3 regions of the Erwinia sp. AC075 genome follow, and region 1 is predicted to be linked to each of the others. Evidence: predicted binding sites of a transcription regulator. Region 1 holds the regulator's gene; each other region holds the start of a gene.
The links. The regulator PhoB, encoded in region 1, activates phosphate uptake and scavenging genes when phosphate is short. The targets are predictions, from matches to a motif close to CTGTCATAAAACTGNCNNAT.

Region 2: the regulator PhoB is predicted to act here: its motif matches at 2,479-2,498, upstream of glpT (glycerol-3-phosphate transporter).
Region 3: the regulator PhoB is predicted to act here: its motif matches at 2,999-3,018, upstream of AC0IXH_RS17055 (MIP/aquaporin family protein).

The regions. Positions count from the first base shown of each region.
Region 1 is NZ_CEEDEU010000001.1:2,593,292-2,597,794, forward strand. Features, by position in the region: gene AC0IXH_RS12380 (PstS family phosphate ABC transporter substrate-binding protein) at 1-704, opposite strand, end outside; gene phoR (phosphate regulon sensor histidine kinase PhoR) at 723-2,036, opposite strand; gene phoB (phosphate response regulator transcription factor PhoB) at 2,060-2,749, opposite strand; gene sbcD (exonuclease subunit SbcD) at 2,949-4,172, shown strand; gene AC0IXH_RS12400 (AAA family ATPase) at 4,169-4,503, shown strand, end outside.
Region 2 is NZ_CEEDEU010000001.1:3,530,033-3,534,535, reverse strand. Features, by position in the region: gene pldB (lysophospholipase L2) at 1-70, shown strand, start outside; gene yigL (sugar/pyridoxal phosphate phosphatase YigL) at 145-945, shown strand; gene glpT (glycerol-3-phosphate transporter) at 983-2,332, opposite strand; gene AC0IXH_RS16605 (carboxylate/amino acid/amine transporter) at 2,600-3,454, shown strand; gene AC0IXH_RS16600 (YehS family protein) at 3,518-4,000, opposite strand; gene metR (HTH-type transcriptional regulator MetR) at 4,099-4,503, opposite strand, start outside.
Region 3 is NZ_CEEDEU010000001.1:3,624,102-3,628,604, forward strand. Features, by position in the region: gene hslU (HslU--HslV peptidase ATPase subunit) at 1-749, shown strand, start outside; gene AC0IXH_RS17040 (1,4-dihydroxy-2-naphthoate polyprenyltransferase) at 907-1,836, shown strand; gene rraA (ribonuclease E activity regulator RraA) at 1,943-2,428, shown strand; gene zapB (cell division protein ZapB) at 2,474-2,713, opposite strand; gene AC0IXH_RS17055 (MIP/aquaporin family protein) at 3,162-4,010, shown strand; gene glpK (glycerol kinase GlpK) at 4,043-4,503, shown strand, end outside.

The sequences.
Region 1 (4,503 bases):
ACCCAGTTCTGGCCATCGCGGGACACCGGTAATGTCTTCACACCGCTGAGATGAATGCCCATGCTGGCATAGCCAATGGCATTCAGCGTGCCCGCCACGGCCTGCACCACCGCCGCAGAGCCGGGATATTCCCCGACATCATTGCGGAAATCGCCATTGCACAACGCCTGCTGCTTGAAAAAGCCCCAGGTGCCGGAAGCGGAATTGCGGCCAAAACGCTGCAAAGGACGGGACACCCAGCTTGGTTGAGTTAACTGCACATCGCCCCAGCGATCCACCGCGGAGAGCGCGCCACAGCGCCGGGTAACGGAAAAGATCGCATCGAGCTGCTGCGTATTCAGACCCTTGATCGGGTTGTCCTGATTGACCACCACCACCAGCGCATCCATCGCCACCGGCACGGCCAGCGGTGGATAGCCATAGCGGTCCTCGAACAGCTGGCGCTCAACCGCCTGCATCGGGCGACTCATTGCGCCAATCTGCGCCGCGCCGGCCGCCAGCGAGGTGGGTGCGGTAGAGGAACCAGCGGCCTGCACCTGCACATTTACGCCCGGAAACTGCCGGTTGAAGCTATCGCCCCACAGCGTCATTAAGCTGCCGAGGGTATCCGAGCCAACGCTGGTCAGGTTACCGGCCAGCATCCCCTCTTGTGCCTGGGTGGTCAGGCTGAAACAGGCCAGCAGCATCAGAAACAGCTTTTTCATCACAGGGTTCCGCTACGATCATCGAACCGCATTCTGTGCCAACTCGCTGCTGACAATCAACCTTGGTGGTAAGGAGAAGCTGAAACAGGTCTCTTTGCCAGGCTGGCTGGTGATGTCCAGCCGGGTGTTGTGGTGGCTGAGCGCATGCTTGACGATCGCCAGGCCAAGCCCGCTGCCGCCGGTTTGCCGCGAACGGGCCTTATCGACGCGGTAAAAGCGCTCGGTCAGCCGGGGAATATGCTCTTGTGCAATGCCCGGACCGTTATCCTTCACCTTAAATTGCGCGCCCTGTGGAGTTCTCAGCCAGCTGATATCGATGCGCGTGCCGGCCGGCGTGTGGTTAACCGAGTTGTACACCAGGTTTGAGATGGCGCTGCGCAGCTGTTCATCATTGCCATACACCCGCAAATCCGCGTCCATCGTGAAGTGAATCTCGTGCCGGCCCTGGCTCAGGGTTTCCGCTTCACGCTGCAGCAGACGCAGCATCATCGGCACGTCGACTTTTTCCTGCAGATCCAGCGCCGGTGCGGCTTCAATCCGCGACAGGGTCAGCAACTGTTTCACCAGGCCGTCCATGCGGCGGGTCTGCTCCTGCATGGTGTGCAGGGCCTTGTCACGCAGCGGGCCTTCCATCACCGAATCGTTCATCATCTCCAGATAGCCCTGCAGCACCGTTAACGGCGTGCGTAGCTCATGGCTGACGTTAGCGAAGAAGTTGCGCCGGGCACCCTCAAGCTGATGCATCTGCGTCACATCACGGGCCACCAGCAGCCATTGCCCTTCCGAGTAGGGCATTACGCGGAATTCCAGCTGACGATTGCTGTTCAGCACCAGCGTCAGCGGTCGGGTAAAATCGCGCTGCCGCACATAGCGGGTAAACTCGGGATAGCGCAGCAGGTTAAGGATGTTCTGACCATTGTCTTCCGGCCAGCGCAGTCCCAGCATCTGTTGCGCCAGGCCGTTACACCAGAAAATGGTGCCCTCTTCTGTGGTCAATACCACCGCATCAGGTAAGGATTCGGCGCCACTGCGAAAGCGTTTGATCAGATGGCCCAGCTCACGCCGACGCCGGCGATTTCTCGCCTGCATCTGGTAAAGGCCATAAAAGAGAGGTTCCCAGCTGCCGCGCCCCGCCGGTGGCGTCATGCTGCGGTCAATCCACAGCCAGTGGGATAAACGAAGTAAATTAGCGAAATGCCAGCCCAAAACGGCTAACACCGATACCAGTAGCAGCCAGGGCAGGTAGCCCACCAGCAGCCCCAAAATCAGGGCCGGAAGGCAGGCGAGCACCACTTCCAGCAACAATCTCTTCCAGGAGAGGCGTTCCAACACGGTGAAGACTCCAGTGCGAACGATCAGTAACGTGCAGAGAAACGGTAACCTGTTCCGCGAACCGTCTGCACCATGCGATCGTGCCCGGTCAGTTCCAGCGCTTTACGTAAGCGGCGAATATGAACGTCAACGGTACGATCTTCGACGTACACGTTAGTGCCCCAGACATGATTAAGCAACTGCTCACGGCTGTAAACCCGCTCAGGATGGGTCATAAAGAAATGCAGCAGCTTGTATTCCGTCGGCCCCATTTCCAGCGGCTGGGTGTCTGACATCACGCGATGAGACGAAGGATCCAGGCTCAGTCCCTGCATCTCAATCACTTCTTCCACCGCCATTGGCGAGATCCTGCGCATCACCGCTTTAATCCGCGCCACCAACTCTTTCGGCGAAAACGGCTTGGTAATATAGTCGTCAGCCCCCACTTCCAGACCGCGAACGCGATCTTCTTCTTCACCGCGCGCCGTCAGCATCATCACCGGAATGTCGCGGGTCATCGCTTCACGCTTTAAATGCTTGATAAACTGAATGCCTGAACCACCCGGGAGCATCCAGTCCAACAGGATCAAATCAGGCCAGGGTTCGATAAGCAAATTGACCGCACTGTCATAATCTTCCGCTTCTATCGGTTGATAGTCATTTTGCTCCAGCACGAAACACAACATCTCACGGATTGGGGCTTCATCTTCGACTACCAGAATACGCTTAGCCATTATTGCTCCTGCTACTGTGACGGAATGTCACTGGATTTGCGGCGTCATTATGCGTCAGTTTTATGACAGTTTTATGAAAAAAGCACGGCCCGGGCCGCCGTTTAATAACACTTTTGTGAAGGTTACAGTCATTCAGACTGGGGTTTTACGCGTTGCTGTTTATAATCGTCGACTCTGCCTTGCGCCTTAAAGGGATCTCATGCGAATTATCCACACGTCAGACTGGCATCTGGGCCAATTTTTTTACACCAAAAGCCGCGCCCCGGAACATCAGGCTTTTACAGACTGGCTGCTGGCTCAGGCGGTGGAACATCAGGTAGATGCCATTATCATCGCGGGGGATATCTTCGACACCGGTTCGCCGCCCAGCTATGCGCGCGAGCTGTATAACCGTTTCGTGGTCAACCTCCAGCAAACCGGCTGTCAGCTGGTGGTGCTGGGTGGCAATCATGATTCCGTCGCCACGCTGAATGAATCGCGTGAGCTGCTGGCCTGTCTCAACACCCGGGTGATCGCCGCGGCCAGTGACGATATCGCCCAGCAGGTGGTGATCCTGAATAAGCGCAATGGCGAACCTGGCGCGGTCCTGTGCGCCATTCCCTTCCTTCGCCCGCGTGACATCACCGTCAGCCAGGCCGGTCAGTCTGGCCATGAGAAGCAGCAGACCCTGCTGGAGGCCATCACCCAGCATTACGATCGCTGCTGGCAGGCGGCGCAGGCCGAGCGGCAAAGGCTGGATTTACCGTTGCCGATTATTGCTACCGGCCATCTGACCACCGTCGGCGTGACCAAAAGTGATGCGGTACGCGATATCTATATCGGCACGCTGGATGCTTTTCCGGCCCAGGCATTTCCCCCGGCGGATTACATCGCGCTCGGCCATATCCACCGCGCGCAGCGCATCGCCAACACGGAGCATATTCGCTACAGCGGCTCCCCGATTCCGCTCAGTTTTGACGAGTTGGGCAAAGACAAAAGCGTGTTTCTGGTCGACTTTGCCGACGGCAAGCTGAGCCAGGTTGAAACGCTCTCCGTCCCGCTGTTTCAGCCGATGCAGATGATCAAAGGCTCGCTGGAGGAGATTGAGCAGCAGCTGGCCGCGATTGCGCCGCGTGAAGATGGCAAGCCGGTGTGGCTGGATATCGAGATTTCCACCCAGGCGTGGCTGAACGACCTTCAGCGGCGTATTCAGGAACTGACCCAGGAAATGCCGGTAGAGGTGGTGCTGTTGCGCCGCAGCCGCGAGCAACGGGAACAGGTTATCGACCGGCAAAACAATGAAACCCTCAGCGAACTCAGCGCGCAGGAGGTGTTTAGCCGCCGTCTGGCGCTGGAAGAAAATGAACAGCCTGAACGGCTGGCGCGGGCGACGGCGCTGTTCACCCTGACGCTGGCAGAAATTGATGATGAGGTGCAACCGTGAAAATCCTGACGCTGCGGTTCAAAAACCTCAACTCGCTTAAAGGCGAATGGAAGATAGATTTTACCGCCGAGCCCTTTGCCAGCAACGGTTTGTTTGCCATTACCGGCCCGACCGGCGCGGGAAAAACCACCCTGCTGGATGCCATCTGCCTGGCGCTGTACCACGAGACGTCGCGGCTGGGGAAACTCTCGCAGACGCAGAACGATTTGATGACCCGCGACACCTCAGAATGTCTGGCCGAGGTTGAATTTGAAGTGAAAGGCGTGGCCTGGCGGGCATTCTGGAGCCAGAACCGCGCACGCGGCGCGGTGGATGGCAATTTGCAGGCCCC
Region 2 (4,503 bases), 940 kb from region 1:
GTTTGAAAAAGACAGCATGCGTGCCGAAGCGCTGGACGCGATCGTCGCGTTTTTTTCCAGACATCCCTAATTGTGCACGACTCAGATATGACTCTCATTAGCGGGCAAGAAAGCATGCCCGATAACAGACAAACCAGAGGTTTTATGTACCCTATCGTTGCTTCCGATCTTGATGGCACCCTGTTGTCTCCGGATCACCGTCTCTCCTCCTTCGCCCGTGAAACGCTGCCGCTGCTGACCCGCAAAGGCGTGAACTTTATTTTTGCCACCGGCCGTCACTATATCGATGTCGCCCAGATGCGCGACAGCTTGGGGATTGATGCGTTTATGATCACCTCCAACGGCGCTCGCGTGCACAATACCGCCGGCGAGCTGGTGTTCAGCCACAACCTGGATGAAGACATCGCCAGTGAGTTGTTTGCGATGCACCACGACCATCAGGACATCTTCACCAACGTCTATCGCGATGAAGAGTGGTTCCTGAACCGCAATCGCCCTGAAGAGATGGATTTTTTCCGTGAGTCCGACTTCAACTATCAGATCTATCAGCCGGGTTCGCTGCCAACCGATGGCATCAGCAAGGTGTTCTTTACCTGTGGTAAGCCCGAACTGCTGATCCCGCTGGAAGAAGCGCTGATCGCACGCTGGGGTGACCGGGTTAACGTCAGTTTCTCGCTGCCAACCTGTCTGGAAGTGATGGCGGGTGGCGTCTCTAAAGGCCACGCGCTGGATGCCGTCTCGCAATCGCTGGGTTACAGCCTGAAGGACTGCATTTCCTTTGGTGACGGCATGAATGATAAAGAGATGCTGAGCATGGCGGGCAAAGGCTGCATCATGAGCAACTCTCACCAGCGCCTGAAAGATTTCCTGCCGGAGCTGGAAGTGATTGGCAGCAACGCGGATAACGCGGTGCCGCATTACCTGCGCAAGATGTACAACGTGTAAGCCGTAATAACCGCCCCGCATCCGGGGCGGTCTCACGTTATTCAGCCGACTTCAGCTGCTGTTTATGTTTGTTTTCACTGAGCATGGTCAGCAGCAGGAAGATCACCGCCAGCACGCAGCCGCCAATCATGATGATAAAGCCGCCGTCCCAGCCAAAGTAATCCACGGTATAACCGACAATCGCGCTTGCCGCGACCGATCCGCCAAGGTAACCAAACAAACCTGTAAAGCCTGCCGCCGTGCCTGCCGCCTTTTTCGGTGCCAGTTCCAGCGCATGCAGTCCAATCAGCATAACCGGGCCATAAATCAGGAAGCCGATGACGATCATACAGGCCATATCGATCCCCGGATTGCCTGCGGGATTCATCCAGTAAATCACCGTGGCAATGGTCACCAGCACCATAAAGAACACCCCGGTCGCTCCGCGATTGCCCTTAAAGACTTTGTCCGACATCCAGCCGCACAGCAACGTTCCTGGGATCCCGGCGTATTCGTAGAAGAAATATGCCCAGGAGGATTTATCCAGCGCGAAGTGCTTAACCTCTTTCAGGTAGGTCGGTGACCAGTCGAGGATGCCGTAACGCAGCAGATACACGAACACGTTCGCCAGCGCGATGTACCACAGCAGTTTGTTCGGCAGAACGTACTGCATAAAGATCTGCTTAGCGGTCAGCTCCTCTTCATGCTTCTCATCGTAATCCACCGGATAGTCGTTCTTGTACTCTTCAATCGGCGGCAAACCACAGGATTGTGGCGTGTCTCGCATCAGCGCAAAGGCAAAAACAGCCACCAGAATCGCGCCGAACGCCGGCATATAGAGCGCTGCTTTCCAGTCGTTAAACCACGCCATGCCCAGCAGGAACAGCAACGGTGGGATGCCGCCGCCAACGTTATGTGCACAGTTCCACACCGACACAATGCCGCCACGCTCTTTCTGTGACCACCAGTGAACCATGGTTCGCCCGCACGGTGGCCAGCCCATGCCCTGGAACCAGCCGCAGAGAAACAGCAGGACAAACATCACCATGATGCTGGACGTAGCCCAGGGCACAAAGCCCATAAACAGCATCACCGCAGCGGCCAGGATCAAACCGGCGGGCAGGAAATAGCGGGGATTAGAGCGGTCCGAGACCGATCCCATAATGAATTTGGAAAAACCGTAAGCGATAGAAATACCGGATAACGCGAAGCCGAGATCGCCCCGTGAGAATCCCTGTTCAATCAGGTAGGGCATGGCCAGCGCGAAGTTTTTACGCACCAGATAGTAGGCGGCGTAACCGAAGAATATACCGAGGAAGATTTGCCAGCGTAGCTTGCGGTAGAGCGGATCCACCTGGCTGGCTTCAACGCGCGGCTGATGAGATGCCGGTTTGAAAATACTTAACATATAAGCCTCCAATGGCGACGTTCTTGTTGTTTTAACCTCCGCGGACGCCTCACGTCATCGATCCGTCCGTCAAAGGGCGTAGGGATGTTCCATTTCGCGCACAGGATAGGGGTTTTCTGCTGTTGAGACTGTGAAGGTTTACGCAAATGTTACATTTTTATGACAGTGCGAAAGGATGAAAAAGCGCCAGATGTAAACTAAATACTTTCCTGCAACTTCGGTCATTTCGTTACACTGGGCGCACTTTTCGCAGCAGGGTCTTCCATTGTGACGTTACTGATTGTCACCACAATTTTGTGGGCATTTTCTTTTAGCCTGATTGGCGAATACCTGGCGGGCCAGGTCGATAGCGTATTTTCGGTATTAGTGCGCCTAGTGCTGGCGGCGGTGGTGTTCCTGCCGTTTCTGCGCTGGCGTGGCTATCGGGCCTCGACCATCCTGATGTACATGGCGGTGGGCGCATTGCAGCTCGGCATCATGTATCTGATCAGTTTCCAGGCCTATCTCTACCTCAGCGTGCAGGAATTCCTGCTGTTTACGGTGATGACGCCGCTGTACGTGACGCTGGTTTATGATTTGCTGACCGGCCGCGGCGTGCGCTGGGGCTATGCCCTTAGCGCGATGCTGGCGGTGGGCGGCGCGGCTATCATCCGCTACGACAAAGTCAGCGATCATTTCTGGTTCGGCCTGATGCTGGTGCAACTGGCGAACCTCATCTTTGCCATTGGCATGGTCGGGTATAAGCGCCTGCAGGAAATCCGGCCGGTACCGCAGCACACCGCGTTCTCCTGGTTCTATCTGGGCGCGGCGATGATTGCCGTTGTGGCGTGGTTTATGTGGGGAAATCCGCAAAAATTACCGACAACTTCGCTGCAGTGGGGCATTTTGATCTGGCTGGGTGTGGTGGCGTCTGGGCTGGGCTACTTTATGTGGAACTATGGTGCGACGCAGGTTGATGCCGGCACGCTGGGGATCATGAACAACATGCATGTGCCCGCCGGACTGCTGGTGAACCTGGCGATCTGGCAGCAGCAGCCACACTGGCCGAGCTTTATTATTGGTGCCGCGGTTATTTTCGCTTCATTGCTGGTGCACCGACACTGGATCGTGAAAGGCCGATAGCATGGGGAACGTGCGGGGATAACGGGCAGGAAAAACGGGCAGACTGCTGCTGCCCGTTATGACTTACTTGGCTTTTGGCACAACCGCAGGACGGATTTTCATGGTCAGTCCTTTCAGGAAGTTACGCAGGATCTGATCGCCGCACTCGCGGTAGTTTTTGTGACCCGGCTTGCGGAAAATCGCCCCAATCTCAGACTGTCCCACCGCAAAATCCGCCATCTTCAGAATGTCGAGAATGTCGGTGGTTTTCAGATCGAACGCCACGCGCAGCTTCTTCATCATGATGTTATTGGTCATCTTGCGCTCGATGGACGGCTCTGGTGCATCTTCACTTTTGCCGCGGCGCTGGAAAATCAGGCCATTCAGGAAGTAGCCCATAATCACATCCGGGCATTCACGGAAACCGTCTTCATCGTCTTTCTTCAGGAAGCTGTTGATTTCGGCTTCGGTGACTTCTGTTTCTGCCAGCGCCAAAATTGCCACAACCTGCGCATCGCTCAGGTTAAGCATGAAGCGCACGCTGCGCAGAACGTCGTTATTAGTCATAAAAATCTCATCAGGGATCAAAGGCTGTTGTGCGCATTATAGTGACAAATGGCCGTTGATACAGGAAAACCCACCAGCGATTCAGGCTGGCAGGTAAATCAGGAGTGGGTCAGCGGAGAGGGCAGTGCGGCACCGGGCTGAGAAGCGTCTCTGACCAGCGGCAGATGATCGCAGGCATGCTGGCGGGCAGAACGGATAAAGGCTTCGGTCACCGGCTGACGCTGTTCACCATCGCGCACGGCGGCATACAGCCGACTCCACAGGCCATCACCCAGCGTTTTGGTTACCACCAGTCCCTGATGTTCGAAGCTTTCCACCACCCAATGTGGCAGTGCCGCAATCCCCATTCCGGCCGACACCATCTGGATCAGCAGTAGGGTGTTATCAACGCTTTTCAGCGCCGGGCTGACGCCAGCCGGTTGCAGGAAGTGTCGCCAGATATCCAGACGCTGACGCTGCACCGGATAAATCATCAGCACTTCATTCGCCAAATCTTCCGGCGA
Region 3 (4,503 bases), 1.0 Mb from region 1:
TGACCAATCAGCTGCAGTCGATGTTCCAGAACCTGGGTAACCAGAAGCAGAAGCCGCGTAAGCTGAAAATTCAGGAAGCGATGAAGCTGCTGATTGAAGAAGAAGCCGCCAAACTGGTCAATCCGGAAGAGCTTAAGCAGGAAGCGATCGACGCGGTTGAGCAGCACGGTATCGTCTTTATCGATGAAATCGACAAAGTCTGTAAGCGTGGCGAAAGCTCCGGCCCGGACGTTTCCCGCGAAGGCGTACAGCGCGACCTGCTGCCACTGGTGGAAGGCTGCACCGTATCCACCAAGCACGGCATGGTGAAAACAGACCACATTCTGTTTATCGCGTCGGGTGCGTTCCAGGTTGCCAGCCCGTCAGACCTGATCCCGGAACTGCAGGGTCGTCTGCCAATCCGCGTTGAGCTGCAGGCACTGACCACCCATGATTTCGAGCGCATTCTGACCGAGCCGAGTGCCTCCGTGACCGTGCAGTACAAAGCGCTGATGAAAACCGAAGGCGTGGATATTCACTTCACCGAAGACGGCATCAGCAAGATTGCCGCCGCCGCGTGGCAGGTGAATGAAACCGCCGAGAACATCGGCGCGCGCCGTCTGCATACGGTGCTGGAGCGTCTGATGGAAGATATCTCCTATGACGCCAGCGACCTCAACGGTCAGTCGTTTACCATTGATGCCGAGTATGTTGGAAAGCATCTGGACGAGCTGGTTGCAGACGAAGATTTGAGCCGCTTTATTCTGTAACCGCGCGGCGAAAATCGACCTATCAGGAGGCTTCGGCCTCCTTTTTTATTGCCTGAAATCCCTTCCCGGCGGCTGCATCCTTGACGTGGAATAACTCTCTGGCCCGTCGCAGACGCTACCATAGCGCGACGTCTTCCCTCAGCCAGGACCTGCCGCTATGACGGATAATCTGCACCCGATGACCGCAATATCTTCTTCCCGCGCCTGGCTGGAAAGCCTGCGTTTGCGCACGCTGCCGCTGGCCTGTGCCTCGGTGATGACCGGTTCCGCGCTGGCCTGGTGGCAGGGACATTTTAATGCGGGCACCGCCGTGCTGGCACTGCTCACCACCGCGCTACTGCAAATTCTGTCCAACCTGGCGAATGATTATGGTGATGCCCTGAAAGGCAGCGACACGCCGGCCCGCATCGGGCCACTGCGGGGCATGCAAAAAGGCGCGATTAGTCAGAAGCAGATGCGCAGTGCCCTGATCCTCACCGTGGCCTTGACGGTGATATCCGGCGTCGCGCTGGTGATCCGCGCCTGCCAGTCGGTAAACGATTTTTTGGGCTTTATTGCGCTGGGCGCGGTGGCGATCGTCGCCGCCATCGCTTACACCGTCGGCAAGAAACCCTATGGCTATTTAGGGTTGGGCGATGCGTCGGTATTAATTTTCTTCGGCTGGCTTGGGGTAATGGGCAGCTACTATCTTCAGGCCCATCAACTCTCCCTGCTACTGCTGTTACCTGCCACAGCCTGTGGGCTGATGGCGGTCGCGGTGCTTAACGTCAATAACATGCGCGATATTGAAAGCGACCAGCAGCATGGCAAGTTTACCCTGGCGGTGCGCTTAGGGGCGAGTGGCGCCAGGCGCTATCATCAGCTGATCCTCACCGCGGCCGTGCTGTGCTGCGCGGTTTTTGCCCTGCTCACTTCGCTGAATCTCGCCGGCTGGTTATTCCTGCTCTCCGCACCGTTGCTGTTCAGACAGGCCCGCTACATTACGCAGCAGCCTTCCGCCGTTGCCATGCGTCCTATGCTGGCGAAAACCGTGAAATCCGCCCTGTTACTCAACCTGCTTTTCTCGCTCGGGCTGGTCCTCAATTAACTGCGATGTGTTTGACTCATCGCAACTTTTAACAATTGATGATTTTGCCAACAGCGGCGAGAAAGCGATATACTTAGAGTTCCTGTGGCAAACAGACGAAACCCTTATGAAATATGATACTTCTGAACTCTGCGACATCTATCACGAAGATGTGAACGTCGTTGAACCGCTCTTTTCAAACTTCGGTGGCCGTACGTCGTTTGGCGGGCAAATCATCACGGTAAAATGTTTCGAGGACAACGGGCTGTTGTACGATCTGCTGGAGGAAAACGGGCGAGGTCGTGTGCTGCTGGTTGATGGCGGCGGTTCAGTGCGTCGTGCGCTGATTGATGCGGCGCTGGCCAGGCTGGCACTGCAGAACGAATGGGAAGGCATTGTGGTGTACGGTTCCGTACGTCAGGTTGACGATCTGGAAGAGCTGGATATTGGCATTCAGGCGATTGCTGCCATTCCGGTCGGTGCTGCGGGTGAAGGCATTGGCGAGAGCGATATTCGCGTCAACTTCGGTGGCGTCACTTTCTTCTCCGGCGATCATCTCTACGCCGACAACACTGGCATTATCCTTTCCGAAGATCCGCTCGATATCGAATAAAAAAAACGGGTGCCACTGGCACCCGTTTCTCTGCTGACCGTTAAATCAGACTTCTTCCATTTTTCCCAACAGGGCGCGCAAACGCTCCTGCCAGACAAGCTGCTCTTCTTTCAGGTGCTGGTTCTCACGCACCACTGATTCGCTATTCCCTGCAGCCTGCTGAACCTGCTGATTCAGGTTGTTGTTCTGCTCTTTCAGCTCTTCAATTTCCATCTGTAACAGGGTGATGGTATCAATCGCCTGTTGTACTTTCGCTTCCAGTTTCTCGAACACTTCAAATGACATTGTAAAAGACCTCTCCAAATCGCCAGGCGTTGATGTTGCCAGCCGCAGATCATGAGGGGATAAGCCGGGATTCCACGGATAACAACGCTTCCCCGATTGTAAGTAGACCCGCGCCCCAAGTCCAGTAGCGAACCCGCACAGGGTGCAGACTGTAACAATTTTCAGCATAGACCTGGAATCTGCAACATTACCCGCAGTATTTGCGGGGCTAATGTTAACGATTTGGGATAAAAATCACCAAATGGAAAATTGAAATGTTGTTTCAGGAAAGCAAAAAGACGCGAAAACGCTCATTTTTATGACACAGCACACAACTTTTGATTTCGCTATTTCTCGTTTATGCTCGTTAACGATAAATTTACATCAGCCCTACATAAGATTTGGGCGGCTCAGGGAGTGAGAAAAAAACGAAGTACAACATTAAACCTCGCCTTCAGGAAATGTCATCATGAGTCAGACAGCAACAAGCACGCTCAAAGGGCAGTGCATCGCCGAATTCCTTGGTGTCGCCACCATTATCTTCTTTGGTGCCGGCTGTGTCGCCGCCATGAAACTGGCTGGTGCAAGTTTTGGTCAGTGGGAAATCAGTATCATCTGGGGGATTGCCGTTGCGATGGCCATCTACCTCAGCGCCGCTATCTCCGGCGCGCATCTGAATCCTGCAGTGACCATTGCACTCTGCCTGTTCGCCAATTTCGAACGCCGTAAAGTTGTGCCGTACATTCTGGCACAAATCGCCGGTGCCTTCTGCTCCGCCGCACTGGTTTACGGTCTCTACTACAATCTGTTCTTTGATTACGAGCAATCGCATCAGATGGTGCGCGGCAGTATCGAGAGCCTCGATTTGGCTGGGATCTTCTCCACCTATCCAAATCCGCACATCGGCGTTGGCCAGGCCTTCCTGGTTGAAGCGGTGATCACCGCGGTGATGATGGGCCTGATTATGGCGCTGACCGATGACGGTAACGGCCTGCCTCGCGGTCCGATGGCTCCGCTGCTGATTGGCCTGCTGATTGCGGTAATCGGTGGCTCAATGGGTCCACTGACCGGCTTCGCACTGAACCCGGCGCGTGATTTCGGACCGAAACTCTTTGCCTGGCTTGCGGGTTGGGGTAACGTCGCCTTTACCGGTGGCCGTGATATCCCGTATTTCCTCGTGCCGATCTTTGGACCGATTGTGGGTGCCAGCCTGGGCGCAGTTGGCTATCGCTATCTGATTGCCCGTAACCTGCCTGGCGCAGCTGTAGTAAAGAAAGACGAGAAGACGATAGCGCGTGCTGAGCAGCGTAAAGCGTAAGTGCTAACCCTTTACACCATCAGGAATGAATTATGACCATAGAAAAAAAATACATTGTCGCGCTCGATCAGGGGACGACCAGCTCTCGTGCCGTGATCCTGGATCATGACTCCAACATCGTTGCCGTCTCCCAGCGCGAATTTCAGCAAATTTATCCTAAGCCCGGCTGGGTTGAGCATGACCCGATGGATATCTGGGCTTCCCAGAGCTCCACGCTGGTAGAAGTGCTGGCGCATGCCGATATTCGTTCAGACGAGATTGCCGCGATCGGTATCACCAACCAGCGTGAAACCACCATTATCTGGGACAAAGAGACCGGCAAGCCGATCTACAACGCTATCGTCTGGCAGGATCCGCGCACCGCTGACTACTGTGCAAAACTGAAAAAAGAAGGGCTGGAAGAGTATATCCAGCACACCACCGGCCTGGTGATTAATCCTTACTTCTCCGGTACCAAGGTGAAGTGGATCCTCGACCACGTGGAAGGCTCACG